3 regions of the Marinomonas sp. S3726 genome follow, and region 3 is predicted to be linked to each of the others. Evidence: predicted binding sites of a transcription regulator. Region 3 holds the regulator's gene; each other region holds the start of a gene.
What was found. The regulator LexA, encoded in region 3, represses DNA repair genes until DNA is damaged. The targets are predictions, from matches to a motif close to TACTGTNTANNTANACAGTA.

Region 1: TW85_RS26630 (YebG family protein) is a predicted target of LexA. The motif match lies at 2,601-2,620, and genes of this name have one in related genera.
Region 2: ruvC (crossover junction endodeoxyribonuclease RuvC) is a predicted target of LexA. The motif match lies at 2,706-2,725, and genes of this name have one in related genera.

What each region holds. Positions count from the first base shown of each region.
Region 1 is NZ_JXYC01000004.1:737,279-741,501, reverse strand. It holds gene TW85_RS04525 (hypothetical protein) at 1-341, opposite strand, end outside; gene TW85_RS04520 (response regulator) at 574-1,467, shown strand; gene TW85_RS04515 (GNAT family N-acetyltransferase) at 1,494-1,790, opposite strand; gene TW85_RS04510 (peptidylprolyl isomerase) at 1,984-2,463, opposite strand; gene TW85_RS26630 (YebG family protein) at 2,642-3,064, shown strand; gene TW85_RS04500 (cytochrome b/b6 domain-containing protein) at 3,167-3,859, opposite strand; gene TW85_RS04495 (DMT family transporter) at 4,052-4,223, shown strand, end outside.
Region 2 is NZ_JXYC01000047.1:72,429-76,651, reverse strand. It holds gene tolQ (protein TolQ) at 1-483, opposite strand, end outside; gene ruvB (Holliday junction branch migration DNA helicase RuvB) at 493-1,521, opposite strand; gene ruvA (Holliday junction branch migration protein RuvA) at 1,531-2,130, opposite strand; gene ruvC (crossover junction endodeoxyribonuclease RuvC) at 2,127-2,678, opposite strand; gene aspS (aspartate--tRNA ligase) at 2,813-4,223, opposite strand, start outside.
Region 3 is NZ_JXYC01000018.1:81,047-85,269, forward strand. It holds gene dinG (ATP-dependent DNA helicase DinG) at 1-1,694, opposite strand, end outside; gene lexA (transcriptional repressor LexA) at 1,764-2,384, shown strand; gene TW85_RS15015 (hypothetical protein) at 2,440-2,709, opposite strand; gene TW85_RS15020 (DUF6586 family protein) at 2,714-3,172, opposite strand; gene topA (type I DNA topoisomerase) at 3,173-4,223, opposite strand, start outside.

The DNA.
Region 1 (4,223 bases), on a different contig from region 3:
TGCTTAACTATCTTAGCATTCTGATTGTTTGCGTCATTCAAACGGTTTTGAAGCTGGTTAATTTCCTGATCTTGCAGCTTCATTTTTTGCATCATAATCTTAGTCTGGCCACGATACTTAGCAAAAGATTCTTCGGTCGCGACTAGGTTAGCACCACTTTTACTACCAAGATCTGCAGCATCTTGAAGGTACTGAATTTCTTTATCATTATCTTCTATATTAACGTCCAATATCTTATTTGCAGTTTTTAAACCGTTAATAATATATAGGCAGTACAAAACCAGACCACAGCTTAAAATAACAGCCGCTTCAAGGATTAAGATTAAAATAGTGTCTGTCAAAAATCTCTCCTCGTTAAGGTCTAAGATATTACAAAAGAAAACATAAGGATAAAATGCCCAAATGATGTAAGCAATAGAGTACACTTAAATAGAGCAGAAAGTACAATTGAGCTGACATAAAGCGCCTAAACTCCACTCGAAATGCACTTTATGATAGAAAAAACCAAGTTATAATAAGATTTCTAGATAGATATATACCCATTCAATTTCTTAATTTTCTTAGGTAATTATATTGAAAGTACTAATCATTGATGACAGTAGAGCCGTTCAACTCATCATTCGAAGAGCACTTGAAAAAGGCAATATAGAAAACCTAGAAACTAAGCTTGCCAGCTCAGGCATTCAAGCATTAGCCATTTTAGAAGACTGGCATCCAGACCTTGTTCTATCTGATTTACATATGCCCAAAATGTCAGGTATAGAATTATTAACCGAAATAAATAGGCAAATGCTTAAATTAAATGTCGGCTTAATTACCACAGAAACGGATGACTCACGCTTAAGAAAGGTAAAACAATGTGGGGTTAAGTTTATTATCAATAAACCCTTTAATGACACTGAGCTGCTTCAAAAAATTAAATTGTTTTTACCAACAGATAAACCGCTACTGGCTACACCTGAAATGCCGGTACAAAAAACCAATATCAAACTGGATAAGAACACCTTAAATCTACCTGAAGAAACTGAATTAGAAGATGCTTTAGCAGAAGTCTTTTTTAGGGATGTAAGAGTAACAACAAAAAACTTTGAGAAATATGAATCTCAACAATACCCCTACCTTCTTGGCATGATGACACCTTTAGGCAAAGACCAAGTGAAAGCCATTTGCATACTAAAGCAGCCTGCTATTAAGCAGATCAGCACAGTATTTTCGAGCTTACACCCAGGAGCATTAAACAGTCAGCAGGATAGAGCATTACTCTGCGATCATTTTTTTCGTGTGTTAGATAAGTTTATTATGCCAAGTGGCAGCATAGAGTCCTTAGTGTTTAAAAAATCTAATCTCATCACTAAACCTTTCGCTAAAATTGATGGTTTTTATCGCACCAAAAAGGAAAAGAAAAAAGATTATCTTATCGAGATTAAGGGTTTTGAATCCTTCGTTGTTACCTTAATAGCGGCCTAAGCGGTAAGTGTTAACAAACTTTCATTTCATCTCTTTTTTAAAAACTTCTCCACATACCAACAAGTCGCCGTAATTTGATAATCTTGCGCTTTAGCCCAGCTTAAACCGGCTCTGACCAATTGTTCAGCAATGCCTTTCCCTCTTAATGCTGGAGGAACAAAAGTGCTTTTAAAATCAATAACCTGCTTTAGGTTTGCCGGATCATCTAAAAACACATACTCAAGTAGTGCTATTTCGCCATCTTGCTCAATTCGAAAACATTGAGCTTGTTCGTCATGTTGCATAAATATCGCCTTTTTAATGGGCTGTGAGTAAGTGGACACTTTATCCACAAACGCCTCTAAATCATAGCTTTTGCTTTAAGGCGCTAAGATTAAGTCACCTCTTCTCAGTCTGCTCTTTTAAAGTATATGAAGGAAAAACGTCAATCTAGGTGTCACTTTGCGTTTATTAATGGGTTCCCTAGACATAAAAAAAGCCTCAAAAGAGGCTTATTTGGTCTGGATACGCATCAACTTAGTGATGATGTCCGCCTACACCGTGTGCATGACCGTGAGCAATTTCGTCTTCTGTTGCATCGCGCACATCAACCACCTCAACAGAAAAAGTAAGATCTTTACCTGCTAACGGATGATTTAAATCTACAGTCGCATGCTTAAGACCCGCTTTAACCACGGTTACTTGGCGTTGTCCTTTATCTGTTTGAACAATTGCAGTCATACCTGCTTTCCAACGCTTCGCACCTTGTAAGTGTTTGATTGGCACTTGTTGCTGATGATCTTCTTTACGCTCACCATAAGCATCTGCCGCGGCAATTGTTACTTCAAACTCATCACCAGCAGCTTTGCCTTCCATCGCTGTCTGTAGACCAGGGATAATATTGCTGTGCCCATGTAGGTAAGCCAGAGGGTCATTACCTGCAGATGTTTCAATTAGCGCATCGCCTTCACGTAGTGTGTAGTGAAATTGCACTACTGTATTGTCCTTGATAGACATTGTTTTTCCTCAATCATGTTCTGTTGCACCATTATCGTCCCTTTTCTCTAGGGAAGCCATAATTAGAGCCTCTCTTTTATTCGAACACTGACAAACAAGCTTTATTTTCAAATTGAGCTAGACAAATCAAAAAATAATACTGTATATTTGTACAGTATTATTTTATCTGAGGTGAATCATGCCTGTAATTATTAAATATGTTGTTGAACGTGATGGAATAGAAAAAATGACTTTTGCATCCAAAGCTGAAGCAGACGCTTACGATAAACTGTTAGATACTGCAGATGATATCTCTCAACTCCTAACAGATAGCCGACTTATCGAAAAAGATAGTCAAATTGATGCCCTGTCCATGTATCTTGCTCAAAATAAAGAGCAGCTTTTACAATCACTTGGTAGCAAGCGTAAAGCTAAAACAAGTACAAAACCGAGCCAAACACATGAAAGCCAGATCCCTCTTGAAGCGGCGTCCAATTCTCAAGATTTGGAAGATCTCGTGATTGAAAAGGATGATGATCAGGTTGATGAACTCGTCTTAGATATGGACCAAGACGACAATATCGAAGATTTAATCGATGAAGAACTAATTGATGCGGCTTAAATGCATGTCTCTACAAAAAGCATGCCTCAGCCAATTAGCTTTACACTAATTGGCTGTCTTACCATACTTTCTAACTTATTCGTTCTATAAAGTAATGGCCTTCTAGATTGGCAATTGCCATAACCAGTACAAATAAATAAGACTCAGACTTAGCATGATAACAAGGCGTTTTCTTACCGTCTTTCTCACTGCTTTTGTTTCTTGATCAAAACCAGACTGGTCTGCATAAGGCTCTGATGAAATTGGCTTTTTACCATTAAACATGGCTTTGATTAAACGCTCTTTTAACGCTAACTCATGGACCAAAACTGCAAGCAAATGACAGGCGACTAAAGCCAGTAAGATATCGGCTAATTCAGCATGCCAATCGGCTAACCACTCCTGTAAATCCTCACTGACCCATTCATACATGGGGCCATACCAAAACACTTCATCAGAGTTAACCAGCCCTGATACTATTTGAAGCACCAAGCTTATAAGCAGTACTAGCACCATAATGCCACCCAAAGGGTTATGACCCAAATAATGGGGAGCTTGTCCTTTTACAAGCTGCTTGGCGTAATAATAGATATTTTTTGGTGCTGTTAAGAACATAGAAAATCGAGCGAGCTTTGCTCCCCAGAAACCATAGAGGAGTCGTGTTATCAGCGCAGCGGATAGTAAGTAGCCCATATAAAAATGCCATTGCATATAATCTTCTTCTGATTTACCCGTCACGACCAAACCGGTGAACAGTAAAACCATAAGCCAATGGTTCAGTCTAATATAAAGATCCCAAACTTTAATCTCTTTCATGATTGATTATCATCTCACCTTAAGAAACTCGTTCTAAATTCTCATTCCTGTGAGGAATCCGAACTATTCTATTTATTCCTTTTACTTTTCTTTCCTGTCTCATTAAGTTAGCAGGCATCGGCGCTGCGTATTTGAGCACGCCCTGCAATTTAAGTTCAAGCTTCTAATCAACTCTATTAAGGAAACAGCTTTATGTGGATAGCGTTTACCCTGCTCGCCGCTTGGTTTCAATCGATGCGAACCGCCTACCAGAATTCCTTATCGAAGCAAGAAGGCACCTTACATGCTACCTTAGCAAGATCCTTATTCGGCCTTCCTTTTGTACTTGTTTATGGCGGTTTTTGCTATTTTCTCTTTGGCCCTT
Region 2 (4,223 bases), on a different contig from region 3:
AAGCGTTGCTTGTTGCACTTCGGCCAAACCTATAAATGAATGCATTATCCCCCAAACTGTACCAAACAAGCCTACATAAGGACTGGTAGAACCCACCGTAGCTAAAAAAGGCAAATGCTTATCAAGTTTCTCTTCTTCACGCGCCAGTGCAACACGCATAGCACGCTGAACGCCCTCCATGACCGCATCAGGGTCCATATTTGCACTCTGACGTAAACGCGTGAACTCTTTAATCCCAGATGTGAAAATATTTTCTATACCTTCAACTCTTCGCCCTTCCGCTGTTACTTGACGATAAAGCTGACTTAAGTCCATACCAGACCAAAACAGATCTTCAAAAGTGCGACGAACCTTTGCCGCCCCTCTTAACACTCTCACTCGCTGAAAAATGACAACCCATGAAAAAACAGATGCTAAAACCAACAACAACATAACTAGCTGAACTACAAGGCTAGCACTCGCGATAAGACCCCAAATTGACATTTACTACCTCTAATTTAAATCGTTTGGCAATTGATAATTAAAATGCTCATATGCCTTCTTTGTAACCTGTCGCCCTCTTGGCGTACGAATCACAAATCCTTGCTGAATTAAGTAAGGCTCGATCACATCTTCGATGGTATCTTTATCCTCCCCAACAGCAGCAGAAATACTGTCCAGACCTACCGGTCTTCCTTCAAACTTCTCTATCATAGTCAATAACATACGTCGATCTAAGTGATCAAACCCTTGAGTATCTACACTTAACATATCTAAGGCACGCTGAGCAACTTCTTGGGCCACTATTTCATAGCCACCAACTTGAGCAACATCCCTGACTCGACGCAACAAGCGGTTTGCAATTCTAGGCGTCCCCCTTGCTCTACGAGCAATTTCGAAGCTACCTGAAGCATCCATATTCAAACCCATCTTTTCAGATGAACGAGAGACTATAGTTGTTAACGACTGAACATCATAAAACTCAAGTCTTTGCACTATACCGAATCTATCTCTTAAGGGAGATGTCAATAAACCAGCGCGAGTTGTTGCTCCGACCAAGGTAAAAGCAGGAAGTTCAATTTTAATAGAGCGAGCAGCAGGACCTTCACCTATCATAATATCCAGCTGATAATCCTCCATCGCAGGATAAAGCACCTCTTCAACCGCTGGACTTAAACGATGTATTTCATCGATAAACAGCACATCACCTTCACTAAGGTTTGTCAAAAGAGCAGCTAAATCACCAGCACGCTCAAGCACAGGACCAGAGGTCGTTTTAATTTCAACCCCCATTTCATTAGCAATAATATTAGCCAAAGTTGTTTTCCCTAACCCAGGCGGCCCAAAGATAAGACAATGATCTAAAGGCTCCTCCCGTTGCTTCGCAGCCTGAATAAAGATATCCATCTGCTCTCTAACAACTGGCTGACCAATATATTCGTCCAACATTTTTGGACGAATTGCTCTATCAATATGCGACTCGGACCCTGAAAGCTCTATAGCATCAGATTCAGCACTAATTATTCTATCGGATTCAATCATATTCAGAATCTACTTAAGCATGTTTTTTAAAGCAGACTTTATCACCTGCTCACTACTATCAGATGACACAGGCACCTTCGCAATTGCTTTTGCTGCTTCTTGTGGTTTGTAACCAAGAGCGACCAAGGCCGCTTCCGCTTCTTGCCTTGGGTCCGTTTGCACTTGCCTTAAAACTTCTGGCGTCGCAAATAGATCCTGCTTTGCAGCTTGACCAAGCTTATCTCTCAACTCAATAATCAAGCGCTCTGCTGTTTTTTTACCAACACCTGGTATACGCGTAAGAGCCGTCACATCTGAATCTTGAACATTAGCAATTAACTCATCACTCGACATGCTAGATAACACGCTAAGCGCCATCTTAGGGCCAACTCCATTAACTTTAATTAAAATACGAAACAGGGCTCTTTCATCTTTCCCTTTAAAGCCATAAAGACTTTGAGAGTCTTCTTTTACTTGAAAATGCGTATAAAGCGTGACTTTTTCACCTATGGCAGGTAGCTCATAGAAAGTCGTCATTGAAGCAGTTAATTCATAACCCACACCATTCACATCTAACATTAATTCTGGCGGTACTTTTTCTACCAAATAACCTACTAAACGACCTATCACTTAAGATTCCTTATATCTAATTCTGACCAACGCTTACCGGATCTTGCCGCCCTCTTACCAACACCATACTCTAGCCCCGAAGAAGTACGTGTATGAGCGTGACACATTGCAATTGCCAACGCATCAGCGGCATCAGCTTGAGGCGCTTTCTCCAACTTGAGCAACAGTTGAACCATTTGCTGGACTTGCTCTTTATCTGCACTCCCACTACCCACAACAGATTGCTTCACACGCTTAGCGGCATACTCTGAAACAGGCAAGCCAGCCATTGCCGCAGCCACAATAGCTGCACCTCTTGCTTGACCAAGCTTTAATGCGGAATTAGCATTTTTTGCAAGAAACACTTCTTCAATAGCAAATTCTTGAGGTCGATAACGAGACAAGAGTTCACTAACATTGGTATAAATATTTTTCAAACGTTCTGCCAGAACATCATCAGGCAACCTAATACAACCACTATCAACATATTGGATTTGCCGCCCTTGCACATCAATAATGCCAAAGCCAGTAATACGGGAGCCTGGATCAATCGCTAAAATTCGAGTCAAAAACACACCTCAAGGACTCATTAATTTAACTGTATATTTCAACAGTATGACCTTTAAGATTCAACCGCATTTCACTATTAAATCAAAAAAAAGGCCGCATAAGCGGCCCTTTTCTTAAAATTCGTCTAAAAACCTTATTCTACAACAGGTTTACGCACACGAATGCTCAACTCTTTTAGTTGCTTCTCACTTACCTCACCAGGTGCTTGCGTCAATAGACATGTTGCACTTTGTGTTTTAGGGAAAGCAATAACATCACGGATAGATGCTGAACCTGTCATCAACATAACAAGACGATCTAGACCGAAAGCTAAACCACCATGTGGCGGCGCGCCAAACTTAAGCGCATCAAGTAAGAAACCAAACTTCTCTTCTTGCTCTGCTTCATCAATATTTAGCAACTCAAATACAGTTTGCTGCATATCACTTTGGTGAATACGGATAGAACCACCGCCAAGCTCAGTACCATTTAGCACCATATCATAAGCTTGAGACAAAGCAGTTAATGGATTAGCTTTTAGCTCTTCTACAGAACATGATGGCGCTGTAAACGGGTGGTGAATAGCAGTAATACCGCCATCAGAAGTCTCTTCAAACATTGGGAAGTCAACAACCCATAAAGGCGCCCACTCACAAGTATATAGTTCAAGATCTTCACCAAGCTTACAACGTAAAGCACCTAGTGCTTCATTAACCACTTTTTCAGAATCAGAACCGAAGAAGATCAAATCGCCATCTTGCGCATCTAGACGCTCAAGCAATTGTTGACGAACTTCAACTGGAAGGAATTTAACAATAGGAGACTGCAAACCTTCTTCAAGGTTAGATTTGTCATTAACCTTGATGTAAGCCAACCCTTTAGCACCATAGATACCAACGTACTTAGTATAAGCATCGATTTGCTTACGAGTAAGCGCATTACCACCAGGCACTTTAAGTGCAGCTACACGCCCCTTAGGGTCAACCGCTGGACCAGAGAACACTTTAAAATCAACATTTTCCATCAAATCAGAAACTGTCACGATTTTTAAAGGAATACGTAAATCAGGCTTATCACTACCATATGTTTCCATCGCTTCAGCGTATGGCATAGTAGGGAAAGTCCCTAGATCTACATTCAATAGTTGCTTAAACAAACCTACAACCATTTCTTCTGTCATAGACATGATTTCTTTCTCACCCATGAAGGATGTCTCGATGTCTACTTGAGTAAATTCTGGCTGACGGTCAGCACGCAAATCTTCATCACGGAAGCACTTTGCAATTTGATAATAACGATCAAAACCAGACACCATTAATAGTTGCTTAAACAACTGTGGCGACTGAGGCAAAGCAAAGAAGTTACCTTCTTGGGTACGACTTGGCACAAGATAGTCACGCGCACCTTCAGGTGTTGCGCGAGTCAAAATTGGCGTTTCAATATCTAGGAAGCCATTATCATCTAAATAATTACGCAGCACGGATGTCACTTTAGAACGGAAACGCATTTTTGCTTGCACTTCAGGGCGACGTAGATCAACAAAACGATTTTTAAGTCGAATGTCT
Region 3 (4,223 bases):
TCAGCAACAGCTTCCATCTGCTTTCTTGAGGAGAATAAAACCAAACTGGCAGCTAAAGGATCAACCTCATTATCAAGGTATTGGATAATTTCTTTAGTATGTTCATCCGCCTTATTTGGTTCATGCTCAAGTTTTGGAATTTGCAAAACAGCTTTATTCTGAAAATCAAAAGGGCTTAATACTCTTAAATATTCTGACTCCTTCGGCACACCACTTCTCATATTAAAACGGTGAAATTGATTTAATGCTGTCAAAGTAGCTGAGGTAACAACCGCGGCAAAGCATTTATCCCATAATTGCATTCTTAATGTGTGCGCAGCAAGAATGGGTGAACCACCCAGCTCAATATCCTGCTCCATTCCTTGACCAGTCAATGTGAGCCATCTTGCATTCGGCGGGAAGTTCTGATCATCCGCCGTAGAGAATAATAGCCATAATGCTTTTGCCTGCTCTAACCTACCGAGTATTACGCCTAAGATTGGTAGCCAAACTTCTGCGGTTTCAGGCTTCATACCCATACCCTCATTCTGCTTAACTTTCTTACATTCATCGTGAATCGACTCGATCGCAGAAAAAAGTTTTTGGTAGGAGGTTTGGAGGCTATAAGCGAGCTGCCTTAACTCATCAGGGATAATGCCAAACTCAAATCTATGCTGATCATTATCATCAACATTTTGCAGATTATTAATGAATGGCGCTAAACCTTGTTGAGCATATTGAATAAAATTAACAATGGTTTGCACCATTTGTGGAATCTTGAACAATAATTGCCCAGTAACACTAACGTCGTCAGAAAGCTCCTGCTTAAGGTTTATCAGGTTCTTCTCAAGTTGTCTTAACCAAAGAATACTTTGCTGTAATCTAAGTTCGTGTCTGAAATGATTAATAGCTTTGTCGGGTAAATGGTGCCCTTCATCGAATACATAAATGCTATCGGCAGGGGCAGTCAGTATTGCTCCTCCACCTAGAGATAAGTCCGCTAATACAAGGTCATGGTTTGCAACTATAATGTCTGCAACTTCTATTTCAGCTCTAGCCTTATAAAATGGGCACGCCGTAAAGTTAGCACAATTACGGTTTGTACATTGCTGATGGTCCGTTTTTAAACGTCCCCAATCTTGCTCTCTTACAATACCTGTCCAGTTATCTTTATCACCATCCCAAGTGCCAGCTTTAAGCGCATCATCCATTTCTTTATAAAGAGCGGTATTAACATCTCCTGGCTGCAAATGCTGTTCAAACAAACCTGCGAACATATCATCCGTCGCTTGTGTCTCATCATCTAGATGACTTTCTAGATGATTTAGACACAAATAACGACCTCTACCTTTAGCCAAGGTATATTTAAACTGATAGTCAGTATGCTTAAGGAGTTCTGGTAGTTCCTTGTGAAGAATTTGCTCCTGCAAAGCGACAGTTGCCGTTGAGATTACGAGTGTTTTTTCCCGTGCTCTGGCTATAGGGACTGCGGCTAGGCAATATGACAAGGTTTTACCTGTACCCGTACCAGCCTCTATTACCGCAACATGTTTTTCACCCAGTCGATTACCTTCACTGTCAGGTTTAACGTTACCCAGTGTTCTCGCAATAGCACCAATCATTTGCCTTTGACCGGTACGAGGGTTGTGCCCTTTTGCCTTAAGGTTTGCTCGGTAAGCGGTTTGTATTTTTAACTTTAAATCGTCAGAAAGCATTTATTTATTTGAGTATCCCTTTAAAAGCTGTATATAATAACAGTTACTGTACAAACAACCAGATGCCTTATGATTAAACTTACAAAAAGACAATCCGATGTTATGGATACAATCCGCGACTTTATTGCGGAAACTGGCTTTCCACCAACACGAGCCGAAATTGCAAAACAGCTAGGTTTTAAATCACCAAATGCTGCGGAAGAACACTTAAAAGCCCTTTGTAAAAAAGGTGCTATTGAGATTTTACCTGGTGCTTCACGTGGCTTACGCATCATTGAAGAAGCCAGCAATGATGCAAACCCAGAGCTTGGGTTGCCTATTATTGGTAAGGTAGCTGCAGGTTTTCCAATACTTGCCCAGGAAAATGTGGACTCTCATGTTCAAGTGCCACCAAGTATGTTCTCACCACAAGCTGATTATCTCTTATCTGTAAATGGCATGAGTATGAAAGATGTGGGCATTATGGAAGGAGATTTACTTGCCGTCCATAAAACATCTACCGTACGTAACGGCCAAATTGTTGTTGCACGTATCGGCGATGAAGTGACTGTAAAACGCTTTGAAAAGAAAGGAAATACAATTCGCCTCATCGCAGAAAACGAAGAGTTCAATGACATACTAGTCGACTTAGAAAGTGAAGAGTTTGCCATTGAGGGTCTCTCCGTAGGAGTTATACGACAAACAATCTAAGTAACACGCATAAAAAAAGCTAAGCCTAGGCTTAGCTTTTTTTATGCGGTCATCATTAGTGAATCACTTTTGCCTGTGAGGCTGCGTCTTCATCATGAGATTCATGCACTTCAGATTCTGGAAAATCTTCTGAATACACAAAATCAATACCGGCATGAAACATTCTCTTAGCCAGTTCAAAATACCTATCCTGAAGATACGCTTTTGTAGTATCAGAAATTTTTAGAACCGCTAGAGGTTCAGATTCAACACCCTCATCACTTGCTGGACGTAAAACAATTTCGCCATTTTCTAGTTCCACTATCTCTAGATACGACTCATTCATATTATTAGTACTCTGAGGATTCTTCTCTAAACCTTAAAATCAATTCGGTTAGAGAGTTTAAATATGTCAAATAAGTTGACCTATCATCAACTGAGGCGACAATTAAATTATCGTGTTTAGCGTTATAGAAATTTGGCTGACATTTCAAACTCACGTCATATGTATTTTGCATATGTGAAAACCAAGAGTTTGCGTTTGCATTCAATTCTATAAGCTCGTTAACAACTGGAATGCTGATGTTTTTTGATTTTGCATCTTGATGCATTTCAAGCAAGCCAATTTCCGAGCTAAGATGATACGCTTGTTTTACTTCTTGCAAAAGCCCTAAAACAGCACTTTGTAAATGAAAAAGGGCAGCATTTTCAAATGCTGGCCCCATCCATTTTTGCTCATTATTTGGCATATCCAAAAAACGACGTGCTATATCCAGCCTCTGATTTGTCATGCTAGCGGCCGAACTCATTTATTTCTTTACCTTTTTCTTAGCTTCTTCAATCACCCACTTAGAGTCAACATAAAAGGCTTTCCAACCAGTTGGCTTGCCTTCGTCTTCAGACATGACATATTGCTCTTTTGTTTTACGACTATAGCGAATTATTGTAGGTCGACCTTCAGAGTCAGCTAATGGCGCATCCTTAAAGAAATGATACTTAGGATCTATTTGATCCATGTAAGGTATCAGCTCAGCCACAAGTGGAGCACGCGTTTCTCGCTTCCTTGGGAATTGACTCGCTGCCAAGAACAGGCCAGTTGCACCATCACGTAAAACATAGTGATCCTCAACCTTAAGGCATGCCAAATCTGGCATAGGAACAGGGTCCATCTTAGGCGGAGCAGCTTCTCCATTTTTCAGTAACTTACGTGTATTCTTACATTCTTCATTTGTACAACCAAAGTACTTCCCGAAACGGCCAGTTTTTAACTGCATTTCTGAAGAACACTTATCACACTCAAGAACAGGGCCATCATAACCTTTTATCTTGAACGAACCAGCCTCAACCTCAAATCCTGAACAACTAGGGTTGTTACCACAAACATGTAATTTGCGCTGTTCATCAACCAAATAGCTATCCATTGCAGAGCCACAGATTTTACAACGTCGCTTATTAATAAGCGCCTTTGACTCAGCCTCATCGTCATATACAGCAACAACCTCTTCACCACTTACTAGGTTAATTGTTGCTTTACAGCGTTCTTTTGGTGGCAATGCATAACCAGAGCAAGACAAGAACACACCAGTACTTGCCGTGCGAATTTGCATTGGTCTTGAACATGTTGGGCATTCTATATCAGTAGGTGTTGGCGCATTTTGAGCCATACCTGTTTCTGGATGTTCGGCGATATTAAGTGTCTTACTAAAATCACGGTAAAAGGCATTAAGGGTTTCAATCCAATCATCTCGCCCTTCAGCGATATCGTCCAGTCTCTCTTCCATTTGAGCGGTAAAATCATAACCCATCAAAGTCTGGAAGCTATTCACTAAACGATCGGTAACTATGTCACCCATTTTCTCA